Regions from separate parts of the Bradyrhizobium sp. CCBAU 25338 genome, predicted to be linked through region 2. Evidence: predicted binding sites of a transcription regulator. Region 2 holds the regulator's gene; each other region holds the start of a gene.
The links. Region 2 encodes PhoB, which activates phosphate uptake and scavenging genes when phosphate is short. Its sites were predicted from a motif close to TGTCATNNANCTGTCAT; they were not measured.
Positions count from the first base shown of each region.

Region 1: a site for PhoB is predicted at 3,192-3,208, ahead of ACM42_RS10500 (DUF2794 domain-containing protein). Genes of this name have one in related genera too.
Region 3: a site for PhoB is predicted at 4,277-4,293, ahead of phnC (phosphonate ABC transporter ATP-binding protein). Genes of this name have one in related genera too.

Region 1 covers NZ_LFKY01000029.1:80,005-85,863, reverse strand. The annotation lists gene acnA (aconitate hydratase AcnA) at 1-1,708, shown strand, start outside; gene ACM42_RS10505 (DUF1223 domain-containing protein) at 1,942-2,718, shown strand; gene ACM42_RS10500 (DUF2794 domain-containing protein) at 3,274-3,645, shown strand; gene ACM42_RS10495 (GNAT family N-acetyltransferase) at 3,739-4,269, opposite strand; gene ACM42_RS10490 (Bax inhibitor-1/YccA family protein) at 4,405-5,196, opposite strand; gene ACM42_RS10485 (ABC transporter permease) at 5,467-5,859, opposite strand, start outside.
Region 2 covers NZ_LFKY01000003.1:488,365-494,223, reverse strand. The annotation lists gene pstC (phosphate ABC transporter permease subunit PstC) at 1-263, shown strand, start outside; gene pstA (phosphate ABC transporter permease PstA) at 268-1,113, shown strand; gene pstB (phosphate ABC transporter ATP-binding protein PstB) at 1,110-1,931, shown strand; gene phoU (phosphate signaling complex protein PhoU) at 1,943-2,659, shown strand; gene phoB (phosphate regulon transcriptional regulator PhoB) at 2,692-3,399, shown strand; gene ACM42_RS07580 (GcrA family cell cycle regulator) at 3,634-4,146, opposite strand; gene ACM42_RS07575 (aspartate aminotransferase family protein) at 4,605-5,813, shown strand; gene argF (ornithine carbamoyltransferase) at 5,813-5,859, shown strand, end outside.
Region 3 covers NZ_LFKY01000003.1:324,233-330,091, forward strand. The annotation lists gene phnF (phosphonate metabolism transcriptional regulator PhnF) at 1-463, shown strand, start outside; gene phnE (phosphonate ABC transporter, permease protein PhnE) at 561-1,409, opposite strand; gene phnE (phosphonate ABC transporter, permease protein PhnE) at 1,406-2,290, opposite strand; gene phnD (phosphonate ABC transporter substrate-binding protein) at 2,364-3,293, opposite strand; gene phnC (phosphonate ABC transporter ATP-binding protein) at 3,357-4,166, opposite strand; gene ACM42_RS06800 (transferase hexapeptide repeat family protein) at 4,340-5,011, shown strand; gene ACM42_RS06805 (alpha-D-ribose 1-methylphosphonate 5-triphosphate diphosphatase) at 5,008-5,859, shown strand, end outside.

The DNA of each region.
Region 1 (5,859 bases), on a different contig from region 2:
CTCGGGCCGCGCCTCGGCGCGGGTGGCGCTGGTGCAGGCCTATGCCAAGGCACAAGGCCTGTTCCGCACCGCCAAGTCGCCCGACCCGGTGTTCACGGAGACGCTGACGCTCGATCTCGGCGACGTCGTGCCGTCATTGGCCGGCCCGAAGCGGCCCGAAGGCCGCATTGCGCTGCCCGCGGTCGCGGAAGGCTTTTCGCTCGCACTCGCCAGCGAGTACAAGAAGGCCGCGGAGCCGGCGAAGCGCTTCCCGGTCGAAGGCAAGAACTACGATCTCGGTCATGGCGATGTCGTGATCGCCGCCATCACCTCCTGCACCAACACCTCGAACCCGAGCGTGTTGATCGGCGCCGGCCTGCTCGCCCGCAATGCGGTGAAGAAGGGCCTGAAGGCCAAGCCCTGGGTGAAGACCTCGCTCGCGCCGGGCAGCCAGGTGGTCGCGGAATATCTCGCGAATTCCGGCCTTCAGGCTGATCTCGACAAGGTCGGCTTCAATCTGGTCGGCTTCGGCTGCACCACCTGCATCGGCAATTCCGGTCCGCTGCCGGAGGAGATCTCGAAGTCGATCAACGACAACGGCATCGTCGCGGCCGCCGTGCTCTCCGGCAACCGCAACTTCGAAGGCCGCGTCTCGCCGGACGTGCAGGCGAACTACCTGGCCTCGCCGCCGCTGGTCGTCGCCTATGCGCTCGCCGGCAGCGTCACCAAGAACCTTGCCGCCGAGCCGCTCGGCGAGGGCAAGGACGGCAAGCCGGTGTATCTGAAGGACATCTGGCCGACGACGAAAGAGATCAACGCCCTCATGAAGAAGTTCGTGACCGCGTCGATCTTCAAGAAGAAGTATGCCGACGTGTTCAAGGGCGACACCAACTGGCGCAAGATCAAGACGGTCGAGAGCGAGACCTATCGCTGGAACATGTCTTCGACCTATGTGCAGAACCCGCCTTATTTCGACGGTATGAAGAAGGAGCCGGAGCCGGTCACCGACATCGTCGAGGCGCGCATCCTCGCCATGTTCGGCGACAAGATCACCACCGACCACATCTCGCCGGCCGGTTCGATCAAGCTGACCTCGCCGGCTGGCAAATATCTCAGCGAGCACCAGGTGCGTCCGGCCGACTTCAACCAGTACGGCACGCGCCGCGGCAACCATGAAGTGATGATGCGCGGCACCTTCGCCAACATCCGCATCAAGAACTTCATGCTGAAGGGCGCCGACGGCAACATTCCGGAAGGCGGCCTGACCAAGCACTGGCCCGACGGCGAGCAGATGTCGATCTACGACGCCGCGATGAAGTACCAGCAGGAGCAGGTGCCGCTGGTGGTGTTCGCCGGCGCCGAATACGGCAACGGCTCCTCGCGCGACTGGGCCGCGAAGGGCACGCGTCTGCTCGGCGTGCGCGCCGTGATCTGCCAGAGCTTCGAGCGCATCCACCGCTCCAACCTGGTCGGCATGGGCGTGCTGCCGCTGACCTTCGAGGAAGGCACCTCATGGTCGTCGCTGGGCCTGAAGGGCGACGAGAAGGTCACGCTGCGCGGCCTCGTCGGCGACCTCAAGCCGCGCCAGAAGCTGACCGCGGAGATCGTCTCCGGCGACGGTTCGCTGCAGCGCGTTTCGCTGCTCTGCCGTATCGATACGCTGGACGAGCTCGACTACTACCGCAACGGCGGCATCCTGCACTACGTGCTGCGCAAGCTCGCGGCGTAAGCGCGGATTTGTGAACGATGGCTCACTGCGAAGTGAGTAGAAGCCCAAACGAAGGCGGCCTATCAAAGGCCGCCTTCGCGCGTTTGCGGTACGTTTCAGATGGGCCCGCCCGGCGGAAAACCTTCCCTTGGACGGTTGGCTGGACGGACGAATGTACCGCGCCCCGTAAGACTACGGTGACCATCCGGCGATAAGAATCCCCTTCCCACGAGCAATGGTGTGCGGCGTTCGACATGACGACAATGACGGCTTCTCATCCGATTTCGCGCTGGTCCAATGCCCTCTGGACGGGAGCTCTCGGCATCTGCGCGATCATCGCCGTCATCCGTCCCGCTCAGGCTGATCCCCGCGCCGTTGTTGAATTGTTTACCTCGCAGGGCTGCTCCTCCTGCCCGCCCGCCGACCAGATCATCGGCGATCTCTCGAAAGACCCGTCGATCATCGCGTTGAGCATGCCGATCGACTATTGGGACTATCTCGGCTGGAAAGACACGCTGGCGGACTCGCGCTTCTCTGCACGGCAGCGTGCCTATTCGCGGATGCGCGGCGACCGTGAGGTCTACACGCCGCAGGCCGTCGTCAACGGCTCAACGCATGTCATCGGCAGCGATCGCGCCGGCATCGAGAATGCGATCGGCAAGACCGACAAGGGCACCGGCGTGATGAGCGTGCCGGTGACGATGTCACTGTCGGGCAAGCACATCAACGTCTCGGTGGCCGCAAGCAAGGAGCCCGCGGTCTCGCACGGCGAGGTCTGGATCTGCTCGATCGCCAAGTCGGTGCCGATCGCGATCACCCGCGGCGAGAATCGCGGACAGCAGGTCACCTATCACAACGTGGTACGCAACCTGCTCAAGGTCGGCGACTGGACCGGCCGTCCGGAAAGCTGGACGGTGCCGATCGAGAACCTCACGCGCGACGGCGTCGACGGCGCGGTGGTCTATGTCCAGGACGGCAGCCGGGAGAAGCCCGGCCCGATGCTCGGCGCGGCGTACACGTCGCTGCATTGAAGCGCAGAGGTACTCAAGACAATCAGGCTCTCGTCATTCCGGGGCGCCCCAGTTGGCGCGAGCCCGGGATCCATTGATCCATCATCTGAGCTGAGAAATGGATTCTCAGGTGCGCAATTGCGCACCGTAGCTCGCGCTTCGCGCGCCCCGGAATGACAGCGGCCGGCAACATCCCGACACAAACAAAAAAGGACCAACTTGCGTTGGCCCTCCTTGCCGTGCGTACAGACCCGATCCTGTTCGACCCCGGGGGGCTGGGGGCTGAGGAATCCGGAACCGAAAGGACCGGGTCAACGCACGGAAGCCCTTATCGCAATGCAGGGCGGCAGGCGGTGGGCGGAAAAACGGCGATACTATGATTCCTGCTAACGATCCCGTGACGGTTTGCCGCGACAAAGTTCCACCCCTGCGTGTGCCCTGACCCGGGGCCGATTCGGTGGGTTGAGCCCCTTGCGGCGCGGAACGGTTGGCGCGATCATGCAATTGTCATGAGCCGCGGTTCCGGGGACGGTCTTCGCGGACGCGGTCATGGCGTGCGATGAGGAGGCGCTTCCCATGAGCCTGATGTCGGAGGATGCCGATCCGAGCGAGCAGCGCGCGGCGGCGCGCCCCGCCGCTGCGAATGCGCAGCCGAACCGGGTGACGTTCAACCGGCTCGAGCTGCACCGGATTCTCAATCTCTACGGCCGCATGGTCGCCGACGGCGAGTGGCGCGACTACGCCATCGACTTTCTGAAGGACCGCGCCGTGTTCTCGGTCTATCGCCGCGCCTCGGAAGTGCCGATCTATCGCATCGAGAAGGACCCGCGGCTCGCGCGCAAGCAGGGCATGTACAGCGTGATCTCGGCGACCGGGCTGATTCTGCGCCGCGGCCATGAGCTTGAGCGGGTGTTGCTGGTGATCGATCGGAAGCTGGCGGTGGTGTGACGGGACTTTCGCAGCCCGGATGAGCGCAGCGACATCCGGGTCTTGTCTCGCAGCGTTCCCCGGGTATCGCTGCGCTCACCCGGGCTACAGAACCTACCTCTTCGGCACCGTGCTTGCGCCCTCGCCGAGGTCGCGCTGCATCATCACCGTGTCCAGCCAGCGGCCGAATTTCAGCCCGACATTGGGATGCGTGCCGATCATCTTGAAGCCGGCTTTGGTGTGCACGCCGATCGATCCGGCATTGGCGGAATCGCCGATCACGGCGATCATCTGGCGAAAGCCGCGCGCCTCGCATTCGGTGATCAGCCGTTCCAGCAGCAACGAGCCGACACCGCGGCGGTGGAAGGCGGGGTCGAGATAGATCGAGTTCTCCACCGTGAAGCGGTAGGCCGGCCGCGGCCGGTAGGCGCCGGCATAGGCATAGCCGGCAATGCTGCCATCGAGCATGGCGACGAAATAGGGATAGCCGCCGTCGATCAGCGTGCGGTAGCGACGCGTCATCTCGGCGAGGTCGGGTGGCTCCAGCTCGAATGTCGCCGTGCCCTCGCGGACGGCCTGCTGGTAGATGGCGGTGATGGCGGGAAGGTCGGCCTCGGTGGTGGGCCTGATTTCGGGTGCGGACATGGCGGCAAGATAGCAGCGGTATTGCAACGAGCAACGCTGTTTCCGCATGCGTCATGGTCGGGCATGACGGAGTGTTACGCATACAAAAACCCCGGCCTCTCGGCCGGGGTTCATGTCGTTCACTCAGGTCGTCGCTTACTCGCGCTGGCCGAGCAGCTGCAGCAGCAGCGTGAACAGGTTGATGAAGTTCAGGTACAGCGACAGCGCGCCGGTGATGGCCGCACGCTCTGCGATGTCACCGCCGGCCGAGGCGTAGCCGTAGATGTAGTCGTTCTTCAGCCGCTGGGTGTCCCAGGCGGTGAGGCCCGAGAACACCAGCACGCCGACCACCGACACGATGAACTGCAGCATCGAGCTGGCCAGGAACAGGTTCACCAGGCTGGCGAGGACGATGCCGATCAGGCCCATGAACAGGAACGAGCCCATTCCGGTCAGGTCACGCTTGGTGGTGTAGCCGTAGAGGCTGAGGGCACCGAAGGTCGCCGCGGTGATGAAGAACACCCGCACGATCGAGGTGTGCGTGAACACCAGGAAGATCGACGACAGCGAGATGCCCATCAGCGCCGAGAACACCCAGAACAGGATCTGGGCGGTCGAGGGGGCGAGACGGTTGATGCCTGCCGAGATCACGAACACCATCGCGAGCGGCGCGAGCATGAACAGCCACTTCAGGGGGCTGACGAACATGGCGTAGCCGAACGGCGTCAGGAACAGCTTGCCGACGCGGACCGCTTCCGGGGTCGCAACGTCGGTCACGGCGGCCATGTAGACGCCGAGGGCGGCAAGGCCAGTGATGGCCAGGCCAATGGTCATGTAGTTGTAGATGCGCAGCATGTAGGCGCGCAGGCCGGCATCGACCGTCGCGGCGTCAACACGCCCGGCGGCCCTGCCGAAAGGAGAAGCGTAGTTACGGTCTAGGTCCGACATGGTCGAATTCCCGTTGGTTGGTCCGGTCCGGCACGAGGGTCGCCATGCCGCCGGTTCGTCAAATTCTATCTCGGATACCGATGCCAGCCGACTAAATTCTGGCTAACAATCGGGGCTCCGAACCCATCCGATATGTGGGAAACTAACACATTCGCTGCAACCGTCCACGCGCGGCTGAATGTCGCCCTCACCCACAATCCGGACGAGTAGTCGTGGTTAATCGCAGGAATCGTGCGATTCCGCTCCCGCGCGGCGACCCGCTACATTTTGTCACAAATTCCGCAACACCGTCGCGGGCTTTTTGTTCAAGGCCAGCAGCGTGCCGGCGAGTCCCAGCCCGACGGTGACCACGAGGGCGGCCGCGACCACGCCGGCCGCGCTGCCGGCCTGCCAGACGAAGCTCAGCGTCATCAGCCGCGTCACGATCATCCAGGCTGCGATGCTGCCGGCGATCACGCCGAACACCGCGGTGGCGAGGCCGATCAGGAGGTATTCGAGCGCATAGGCGCCCAGCAGCCGCAGCCGCGTCGCGCCCAGGGTCTTGAGGATCACCGCATCGTAGACGCGGTGGCGGTGGCCGGCTGCGAGCGCCCCGCCCAGCACCAGGATCGCCGAGATCAGGGTGACGGCACTGGCGCCGCGGATCGCCAGCGCCAGGTTGGT
Region 2 (5,859 bases):
GCGTCATGCTGGCGCTGGGTCGCGCGCTCGGCGAGACGATGGCCGTGACTTTCATCATCGGCAATTCGTTTCGCATCTCTTCATCGATTTTCGCCCCGGGCACCACGATCTCGGCAGCGATCGCATCCGAGTTCGCCGAGAGCGACGGCTTGCACCAGTCCGGCCTGATCCTGCTCGGCCTGCTCCTGTTCGTGCTGACGTTCTTCGTGCTCGCGGCCGCGCGGCTGATGCTGATGCGCCTGGAAACCAAGGCCGGAAAGTGAAGCCATGAACCCGATCTATTCGCGCCGCCGCCGCTGGGACATCGTCATCCGCGGCCTCTGCATCGCAGCCGCCGCCTTCGGCGTCACCTGGCTCGCGCTGATCCTGGTCACGCTGCTCTACAACGGCTTGGCTGGGCTCAACCTTCAGGTCTTCACCGCAGACACGCCGCCGCCCGGATCGACCGAGGGCGGCCTTCGCAACGCCATCGTCGGCTCGCTGATCATGACCGTGATCGGCGTCGGCATCGGCGCGCCGCTCGGCATGTTCGCCGGCACCTATCTTGCCGAATACGGACGCAACGACAGGCTGACCTCGGTCATCCGTTTCATCAACGACATCCTGCTCTCGGCGCCCTCGATCATCATCGGCCTGTTCATCTACGGTGCGGTCGTGGTGCCGATGCGAGGCTTCTCGGCAATCGCTGGCGCGCTGGCGCTCGCCGTGATCGTGATCCCGGTCGTGGTGCGCACCACGGAGGACATGCTGCTGCTGGTGCCGAACCCGCTGCGTGAGGCGGCCTCCGCGCTCGGGCTGCCGCGCTCGCTGGTGATCAAGCGCATCGCCTACCGTGCGGCGCGCTCGGGCCTCATCACCGGCGTGCTGCTGGCCACTGCTCGCGTCGCGGGCGAGACCGCGCCGCTGCTGTTCACCGCGCTGTCGAACCAATTCTTCAGCCTCGGCCTGGACAAGACGATGGCCAACCTGCCGGTGACCATCAACAACTTCGTGCAGAGCCCCTACGCCTACTGGAAGCAACTCGCCTGGAGCGGTGCGCTGCTGATCACCCTGACTGTGCTTGCCCTGAACATTGGCGCCCGCATCCTTGGTGCCGAGAGGACCGCAAAATGAGTGAAATGTCTGTTTCCGTAAGCGCGCCGACCGTTCACCCCGGCTCGCAGCCGCTGCCCGAGGCGCCTGCCAAGGTCACGGCGCGCAACCTCAATTTCTACTACGGTGAGCACCATGCGCTGAAGAACATCAATCTGGCGCTCGGCACCAATCGCGTCACGGCCTTCATCGGCCCTTCCGGCTGCGGCAAGTCGACCCTGCTGCGTATCTTCAACCGGATGTACGACCTCTACCCGGGCCAGCGCGCCACCGGCCAGCTCATGCTCGACCACACCAACATGCTCGACCCCAAGCTCGACCTCAATCTGCTGCGCGCGCGGGTCGGCATGGTGTTCCAGAAGCCGACCCCGTTCCCGATGACGATCTACGAGAACATCGCCTTCGGGATCCGCCTCTACGAGAAGATCTCGAAATCGGAGATGGACGATCGCGTGGAGAAGGCGCTGCGCGGCGGCGCGCTGTGGAACGAGGTCAAGGACAAGCTCAATGCCTCCGGCCTGTCGCTCTCCGGCGGCCAGCAGCAGCGCCTCTGCATTGCCCGTACCGTCGCGGTGCGGCCCGAGGTGATCCTGTTCGACGAGCCCTGCTCGGCGCTCGACCCGATCTCGACCGCCAAGGTCGAGGAGCTGATCCAGGAATTGTCCGAGAACTACACGATCGCGATCGTCACCCACAACATGCAGCAGGCGGCCCGCGTCTCCGACAAGACCGCCTTCATGTATCTCGGCGAGCTGATCGAGTTCGACGACACCAGCAAGATCTTCACGTCGCCGACCGACCGGCGCACGCAGGATTACATCACCGGCCGGTTCGGCTGAGGAGACGGAACATGGGTTCTGAACATACCGCAAAGGCTTTCGATACCGACCTCCAGGAACTCACCCGCCTGGTCGCCGAGATGGGCGGCATCGCCGAGCGCATGATCGTCGATTCCGTCGACGCGCTGATCCGCCGCGACGTCGCGCTCGGTCAACGCGTCGTCGCCACCGACGCCGAACTCGACACGCTGCAGAAGCGCATCGAGGAGCGCGCCGTGCTCACCATCGCCCGCCGCCAGCCGATGGCCGTTGATCTGCGCGAGATCGTCGGGGCCATGCGCGTCGCGACCGATCTCGAGCGCATCGGCGATCTCGCCAAGAACATGGGCAAGCGCGTCGCAGCGCTGGAGACGGATTTTCATCCGCTGAAACTGTTCCGCGGCCTGGAACACATGACCGACCTCGTACAGCAGCAGGTCAAGTCGGTGCTGGACGCCTATGCCGCGCACGATCTGCCGGCAGCGATGGCGGTGTGGAAGGGCGACGAGGAAGTCGATGCCATCTGCACCTCGCTGTTCCGCGAACTCCTCACCTACATGATGGAGGATCCGCGCAACATCTCGTTCTGCATCCATTTGATGTTCTGTGCCAAGAACATCGAGCGGATCGGCGACCACGCCACCAACATCGCCGAGACCGTATTCTACATGATCGAGGGTCAGGCGATCACCGACAAGCGGCCGAAGGGCGACATGACGACCTTCGCCACGACGGTGCCGAATACCTAAACGGTGCCGAATACCCAAGGAGCGACGACAACATGGGCGCACGCATTATGGTGGTTGAGGACGAGGAAGCTCTCACCGAGCTTCTTCGCTACAACCTCGAAGGCGACGGCTATGACGTTGAGACGGTGATGCGCGGCGATGATGCCGACACCCGCCTCAAGGAGCACATTCCCGATCTGATCGTGCTCGACTGGATGCTGCCGGGCCTGTCGGGCATCGAGCTGTGCCGGCGGCTGCGCACCCGTCCCGAAACCAAGCAGCTTCCGATCATCATGCTGACCGCGCGCGGCGAAGAAAGCGAGCGGGTGCGGGGACTTGCGACCGGTGCCGACGACTACATCGTCAAGCCGTTCTCGGTGCCGGAGCTGCTGGCGCGCGTGAAGGGCCTGCTCAGGCGCGCCAGCCCCGAGCGGCTCGCCACCGTGCTCGCCTATGGCGACATCGAGCTCGACCGCGACAAGCGCCGCGTGGCGCGTTCGGGCCGGCCGATCGATCTCGGCCCGACCGAATATCGTCTGCTGGAGTTCTTCCTGGAGCATCCCGGCCGCGTGTTCTCGCGCGAGCAGCTGCTCGACAGCGTCTGGGGCCGCGACATCTACATCGACGAGCGCACTGTCGACGTCCACATCGGCCGCCTGCGCAAGCTGCTCAATCTCGGCCGGGAGCAGGATCCGATCCGCACCGTGCGTGGCGCCGGCTATGCGCTGGACGATCGGTTCGCGAAGGCGGAGCAGACCTGAGTTTTGTGGATGTCGAATTAGCGAGCCGCGGCAACAATCTTGGCCGTCATCCCGGGGCGCGCGTAGCGCGAGCCCGGGATCCATAACCACAAGACGTGGTTTGGCGAAGACTCGCAGTAGCCATCTCGCGCAATCACTGCGCCCTGTGGTTATGGATCCCCGCCTCCGCGGGGATGACACCGAGTAAGTCGAGCCGTCATCGTGTGACGGCTGCAGTCAGCTAAATCCGCAAACTCACCGCGTGCCCGGCTTCGCCGGCGCGCGCCGGCGATCCGCTGCGGGTTGATACGCCACGCGCGAATGCTGGGCGCAATAGGGCAGGCCGGAGAGCGCCTTGCCGCCGCAGAAGAAGAAATCCGGGCTCGAGGGATCTCCGACCGGCCAGTGGCAGGTCGCCTCGTTCAGCTCCAGCAGCGACAGCCGCTGGTTCATCGGCACCACATTGTCGTAGGTGACGGGTTCGGCCTCCACCTCGACCTCGAAGGCCTGCGCCAGCGCGGTGTTGCCGCGGGCAACGGGGCGGGTCACCCGCATCATGTGCTGCGCGGGCCGCGCCTTGCGCGGCCGGGGCGCTGCCGACGAAGGGCTCTTGGCGCGGCCGGACAGGCCGAGCCGGTGCACTTTGCCGATCACGGCATTGCGGGTCACATTGCCGAGCTCCGCCGCGATCTGGCTGGCCGAAAGTCCGGCCTCCCAAAGCTTCTTCAGCTGCTCGACGCGATCATCGGACCAGGTCAAAACCGTCATTGCACCCTTTCCCTCGCTGCGCGCCTACCATCCTGGGGCCTTCGCAGCGATTGCCTAAGCCTTGAAAAACCCGTGCGGCCAGAATCCCTTAAGGCTCGCCGGGCGCGCTCAAGACGCCCGAACGTTTACGCCGGTACATGAGGACTTAAGGGATCAGAACTGCTGCACGAGATGTCGTATCTGACAGTCCAAACGCTACAATATGGCGTGACTCCCGCGCAAGAGTCCGCCGACTCGCGTCCACATGTTCCGTGGTGAAAATCCCGCGAAATCGGCACCGCAAGACTACGGATTCAGCGTTTCGCGGGGCTTTCCGGGCGGCATTGACACCCGTCTTGCCAGGCATAAGATAGTCCTACGTGCCGCCCTTAAAAGGCGGCACGTTTCGTTTTCCGGGCCGGTCAATGGTGCGTTGCGTAATGCGCGCGTCACACCGTCCGCAACATTCAAGTGACGTCATGACGAACAGCGCCGCGCCGCATTTGCTCCCCGTTTTCGCCAGGGCCGACCTCGGTTTCGAGCGCGGCGAAGGCTGCTGGCTGATCGCAACCAATGGGGATCGCTATCTCGATTTCACCTCCGGCGTGGCGGTGAATGCGCTCGGCCATGCGCATCCCACTCTGGTCAAGGCGTTGCAGGAGCAGGCGACGAAGCTCTGGCACATGTCGAACCTGTTCCAGAGCCCGGACGGCGAGAAGCTCGCGGCGCGTCTGTGCAATGAGAGTTTTGCGGACTTCGTGTTCTTCTGCAATTCCGGCGCCGAGGCGCTGGAAGGCGTGATCAAGCTGGTGCGCCACCATCACTTCTCCAAGGGGCATCCTGAGCGCTACCGCATGATCACATTCGAGGGCGCCTTCCATGGCCGCACACTGGCGACGCTGGCCGCCACCGGCTCTGCAAAATATCTCGAGGGCTTCGGCCCGCCGATGGACGGCTTCGACCAGGTGCCGCATGGCGACCTGGAAGCTGTGAAGAAGGCGATCGGCCCGCACACCGCTGGCATTCTCATCGAGCCGATCCAGGGCGAGGGCGGCGTTCGTTCTGCGCCTCCCACGTTCCTGAAGGCATTGCGCGAGCTCTGCAATGAGCGCGGCCTATTGCTCGCCTTCGACGAGGTGCAGACTGGCATGGGCCGCACCGGCGAACTCTTTGCCTACAAGCGTACCGGTGTTGTGCCCGACGTGATGTCGCTGGCGAAGGCGCTCGGTGGCGGTTTCCCGATCGGCGCGGTGCTCGCCACCGCCGACGCTGCGCGCGGCATGGGGCCGGGCTCGCATGGTTCGACCTTCGGCGGCAATCCGCTCGCGATCTCGGCTGCGAACGCCGTTCTCGACGTCATGCTCAAGCCCGGCTTCTTTGACCACGTGCAGAAAATGTCGCTGCTGCTGAAGCAGAAGCTCGCCTCCGTGATCGATCGCCATTCAGATGTCGTCAGCGAGGTGCGCGGCGAGGGGCTCCTGATCGGCATCAAGGCCGTGGTGCCCTCGGGCGATCTCGTCGCGGCGCTGCGCGCCGAAAAATTGCTCACCGTCGGAGCCGGCGACAATGTCGTGCGCTTCCTGCCGCCCTTGATCGTTACCGAGGCGGAGATCGAGGACAGCGTCGGGCGGCTCGAACGCGCCTGCACTGCGATCTCGTCCAGCCAGACCAAGCGGGCGGCAAGCTGATGAGCAAGACGCCCAATAAAGCTCCAAAGCACTTTTTGGACATCAA
Region 3 (5,859 bases), 160 kb from region 2:
CTTTTCCGAGATCGTCGGTGCGGGCGGCCGGGAACCGCATGGGCGGCTGATCGATGCGACCGACGATATCGCGACGCGCGAGCTCGCACGGGAGCTGGGACTGAAGACCGGCGCGCCCTTGGTGCGGATCGAGGCGATCCGCCTCGCCGACCGCACGCCGATCTGCGTGTCCACCACCTGGCTGTCGGCAGAGCGGTTTCCGGACGCCGGCGCCGTGTTCGCGGCGACGCGCTCGATGACGAAGCTGCTGGCGCATTACGGCGTGCGCGACTATCGCCGCGGCGCGACCCGAATCACGGCCGGCATCGTCGATGCGACCGATGCCGCACGGCTCGACCTGGCGCTGGGCCGGCCGATCCTGGTGGTGGATGCTACCGACAACGATCTCACGGGCAAGCCGCTGCTGACGAAGCACTCGCGCTTTGCGGCGGAACGGGTGGAATTTCTGGTGGAGAACGGGTGAGCGCCCCGGACCACGGACGCCCGCCTTCTCCCACTTGGAGAAGGGAAGAAAGCGTGGTGGGGCACGCTTCGCCTTGCCTACCCTACGGGAGCTCCGATCAGGCCACAGCCCGCCTGCCAATGATCGCAAAGCGCAGCTTGCCCGAGATGAAATCGATCGCGGCCACCGCAACCAGGATCATCAGGATCAGGAACGAGACCTTCTGCCATTCCAGCACGCGGATCTGCTCGGCCAGTTGCAGGCCTATGCCGCCGGCGCCGACGATGCCGATGATGGTGGCCGAGCGGGTGTTCGATTCGATGTAGTAGAGCACTTGGCCGGCGATGACGGGCAGCACCTGCGGCATCAGGCCGAAGCGGATCTCGTGCAGGGCACTGCCGCCGGAGGCGCGGATGCCCTCGACCTCCTTCTGGTCGGCGCCCTCGATCGCCTCCGAGAACAATTTGCCGAACGCACCGAAATCCGACACCGCGATGGCGAGCACGCCGGCAAACGGGCCGAGCCCGACCACGTTGATCCACACCAGCGCCCAGATCAGCGTATCGACGCCGCGAATCGAATCGAGGAAGCGCCGGACCGGGAAGCGAAAGAAACCCGACGGCACGATGTTGCGCGCCGCAAGCAGGCTCACCGGCAGCGCGAACAGTGCGGCGAGCGTGGTACCGAGCAGCGCGATCGACAACGTCTCGCCGAGCGCCTTGAGATACAACGGCAGCGATGAACCGGGATCTGGTGGGATCATCATCATCGTGATCCAGCCGAGCTGGCTGACGCCGGCAACGAGACGCGACGGTGAAAAGTCGAGGTCGACCAGCCCGAACACCAGAACTGCGAGCGCGACGGCGATCATCGCCGGCGTCGCGAGACGCGCGGACGCCGGCCGGCTGAAGACATCAGGATAGCGCGCGCGAAGCTGTGCCGTATCGACTTCGGGATGGTGGCTCATGTCCGTTCCTCTCTGCCGAACAGGCGGCCACGCAGCCAGCCGGTGCCAATGTCGATGAGGAAGACAGTGACGATGATGGTCAGGAGGATCGCGCTGACGTCGGAATAGTAGAACTTGCGGATCGCAACAATCAGCTCCATCCCGATGCCGCCGGCCCCGACAAAGCCCATCACCGAGGCTTCTCGCACATTGATCTCGAAGCGCAGCAGCGCGTAGCTGACATAGCCCGCGATCACCTGAGGCAGCACGGCAAAACGCATGCAGGACAGCCAGCTTGCCCCGGTCGAGCGTACGCCTTCGACCGGCCTCATGTCGGCATTCTCGACGATCTCGGAGAACTGTTTGCCGAGCGCGCCGGTCGAATGGATGGCAATCGCCAGCACGCCAGCCATCGGCCCCAGACCGAAGGCGATGACGAAGATCAACGCGAACACGATGCTCGGCACGGTACGGGCGAACTCGAGCAGGCGGCGCACCACGAAGAGCAACCAGCGCGCCGGCGCGGTGTTTTCGGCGGCGAAGAAGTTCAGCGCAACCGCGAAGAGCGCGCCAATCAGCGTGCCGACATAACTGATCAGCAGCGTCTCGCCCAGGAGCTTCAGCCATTTGTGCCAGCCCCAGAACCATTCGCCGATGTCGGTCCAGACGCGCTGGCCATTGTCGAGCGTGAAGATGCGATCGAAGTAGCTGACGAAATTGCCGAAATGGGCGAAGAAGGTGCGCAAGTTCACTTCGGCGCCGATCGCAGCGACGAGCAGCGCGGCGATGAACAGCGCAGCGCCAAGCAGCAGGCGCAACCGCTTGCGCGCGACCGCCTTGCGGTAAGCCGCATTCAGCGCAGCCAACTGTTGCTCGGGAAGGATCGAGACTGCGATGGTCATTCGGTCGGAGGCGAGCCAGTCATGGAAAGAGCCGGGTCGATTGACCCGGCTCGAAGTCCGTTGTCCCGAGCGATCAGGACGCCTTCTTGCGCAGATGGTCGACGAACTTAATCAGCTCGATCGTCTTGTTGTAGTCTTCGTTCGTGACCGGATCCCAAGGCTTGTTCTTGCCGTCGGAGAGCTTCTTGAAGGCCTCGGGGTCCTTCTGCGCGGCGTCCAGGAACGTCTTCTTGATCGCAGCCTTCATGTCGTCCGGGAGATCGCTGAGATAGGCGACGGGCGAGTTGATGATCATGTCCGACTTCACGACGATACGGAAGTCCTCCTTCTTCATCGGCGTGCCGTCGGCATTCTTCAGCATGCCCTTGGTGAGCATGCGGGTCAGGTTGGAATCGTCATCGGCGTTCCACCAGTTGGCGGCGACATCCACGGTGCCTTGCGCGAGCGCCAGCACCGCATTTTCATGGCTGCCGGTGAAGACGACCTTTGAGAAATAGGCCTCGGGATCGACGCCCATCTGGTTCAGCTTGAAGCGGGGCATGTTGTTGCCCGACGTCGAGTTCGGGTCGACGAGCCCGAGGTTCTTGCCCTTAAGGTCCTCGACCTTCTGGTAGGGCGATTTCGCGAGCACGTAGAAGACCGAGTAGTAGCCCTTTGAGCCGTCAGCATTGACCTCGATCGCGAACGCATCGGTCTTGACACCGGTCAGCCGGGCGCGGGCAAAGGCTGCAGGGCCGTAATAGCCGATGTGAATGTTTCCGGCGCGCTGGCCTTCGATCACGGCGGCATAGTCGTTGGCGACGCGTAGCGTGACCTTCGTGCCGAGCTCCTTCGACAGATAGTTGATGAAGGGCGTAAAGCGCTCGGTGACGCCGGAGGCGTTCTCGGCGGGAACCACGGCGAGAGTGATCTCCGGGTATTTCTTCCGCCAGTCTTCGGCGGAGGCGGAGGCGGTGAAGGCCAGGGCCGCGGCACCGGCAAGAATCAATCGACGAGTAATCATGATACCCCTCTTCTTCAGCTGGAGTTCTTTTAACGCGAAACGTTGAATAGACGCTTCCGCCGCTCAGGCGGCGGCAGCGCTGCCGAGCGCCGGAACACCCTCGGGCGCGGCGGTCGGCGCGCCGCCCATGACCTCGTTGGCTTCCAGATCGTAGAGCTCCCGCGCAATCCGATCTGTCAGCATCGACGGCGCGCCGTCGAACACCACGCGGCCTGCGGCCATGCCGATCAGGCGGTCGCAATAGCTGCGGGCGAGATCGAGCGAATGCAGGTTGCAGAGCACGGTGATGCCGAAATGCTTGTTGATGCGCAGAAGCGCATCCATCACGATCTTGGTGTTGCGCGGGTCGAGCGAGGCGATCGGCTCGTCGGCCAGAATGATATCGGGCTGCTGCACCAATGCGCGGGCGATCGCCACGCGCTGCTGCTGACCGCCGGAGAGCTGGTCGGCGCGCTGGGCGGCGAGCGAGGCGATGTCGAACTGCTCGAGGGCCGACATAGCCAGCGCCTTGTCCTGCTCGGGCCAGGCCTGCGACAGCGAACGCCAGGCGGGCATCGTCGCAAGACGCCCCATCAGGACGTTGGTGAGCACGTCGAGCCGGCCGACCAGGTTGAATTGCTGGAAAATCATCGCCGAGCGCGCACGCCACCGCCGCAGCTCCTTGCCGCTCAATGCGGTGACGTCGACGCCGTCGAACAGGATGCGTCCCTCAGTCGGCGTCACCAGACGGTTGATGCTTCGCAGCAATGTCGACTTCCCGGCGCCGGATCGCCCGATCACACCGACGAAGCCGCCGGGAGAAACCTCAAACGAAGCGTCGTCCACCGCGGCTTTTGCGCCGAAGCGACACGTCAGACCATCCACCACCAGCATGCAGGGCTCCAGAGTAGCTGGAGCCAATCGCTAACGTCCATGCTTAACACTTGTGTGACACGACCGTTGCAGCGCAGCGATCCTGCACACGTCATCCCCTGTCATCGCTACGTCATGACATTGTCATGAATCCACTCGAAGAGGAACGCCCGCCCTCGCACCCCGGATGCAACATGGCCGCCAAAGCTCTTTCGGTCCAGCCGACCATCGCCCCCTCGGCCAAACTGCATGAGACCCGGCTCGGCGCTTATACCGAGGTTGGCGCGCGCACGATCCTGCATGAAGTGGCGATGGGCGATTACTCCTATGTCGTCAACGATTCGCAGATCACCTACACCACCATCGGAAAGTTCTGCTCGATCGCGGCGATGACGCGCATCAATCCCGGCAACCATCCGATGCACCGCGCGACACAGGCGCACTTCACCTACCGCTCCAGCGCCTATTTCGAAGGTGAGAGCGACGATGCCGAGTTCTTCGACTGGCGGCGCCAGCATCACATCCATATCGGCCACGACGTCTGGATCGGCCATGGCGCGATCGTGTTGCCGGGGCGCAACATCGGCACCGGCGCGGTGATCGCCGCCGGCGCCATCGTCACCAAGGACGTGCCGGCCTACACCATCGTCGCCGGCAATCCGGCCCGGATCGTGCGGCGGCGGTTCTCGGAGGAGATCGCCGGGCGCCTTGCGAAGCTCGCCTGGTGGGACTGGGATCACGACAAATTGCGCGAGGCGCTGCCCGATTTCCGCAAGCTCGGGATTGAAGATTTTCTTTCGACATACGAAGCACGGGCGAGCTCTCTCGCCAGTTCTCCCGCCAGCAAACGAAGCGCGATCGCGTGACAGACATATTCCTCGAAGGCGGCCGGGCCCTGATCGGCGCCGAGTTCGTCGAAACCTCACTTCTCGTGTCCGGAACGGATATTGCACAGGTCGATGCTTCGCGCGGTCGTGCGCGGCTGGCGATCGATGCCCGCGACCTGCTGGTGCTGCCCGGCATCGTCGATCTGCATGGCGATGCCTTCGAGCGACAGATGATGCCGCGCGCCGGCGTCGATTTCCCGATCGACGTCGCGCTCGCCGACAGCGACCGCCAGGCGATCGGCAACGGCATCACCACCGTCTTTCACGCCACGACCTGCTCCTGGGAGCCGGGCCTGCGCAGCGCCGACAATGCGCGCGGCCTGATGGAGGCGATCGAGCGCCAGCGCCCGCAATTCGCCGCCGACACCCGCTTTCATCTGCGGCACGAGACCTACAATCTCGATGCCGAGGCCGAAATCGCCCAGTGGCTCGCCGAGGGCCGCGTCGACCTGTTCGCCTTCAACGACCACATGGACGGCACCGTCGCCGACATGGCCAAGCCGCGCAAGCGCAACCGCATGGTGGAGCGCACTGGCCTTTCGAGCGAGGAATTCGACCGGCTGGTCGAGCGCGTGGTTTCGCGCGCCGACGAGGTGCCCGCTTCGGTATCGCGCCTCGCCGCTTCTGCCCGCGCGGCCGGGGTACGGATGCTCTCGCATGATGACGCAACGCCGGCGATGCGCCGGGAGTTTCGCGAGCTCGGCGCTGACATCGCGGAGTTTCCGATCAACGAGGAGACGGCGCGGGCGGCAGCGAGCCACGGCGATGCCATCGTCTACGGCGCGCCGAATGTCGTGCGCGGCGGCAGTCACACCGGCTGGACCAGG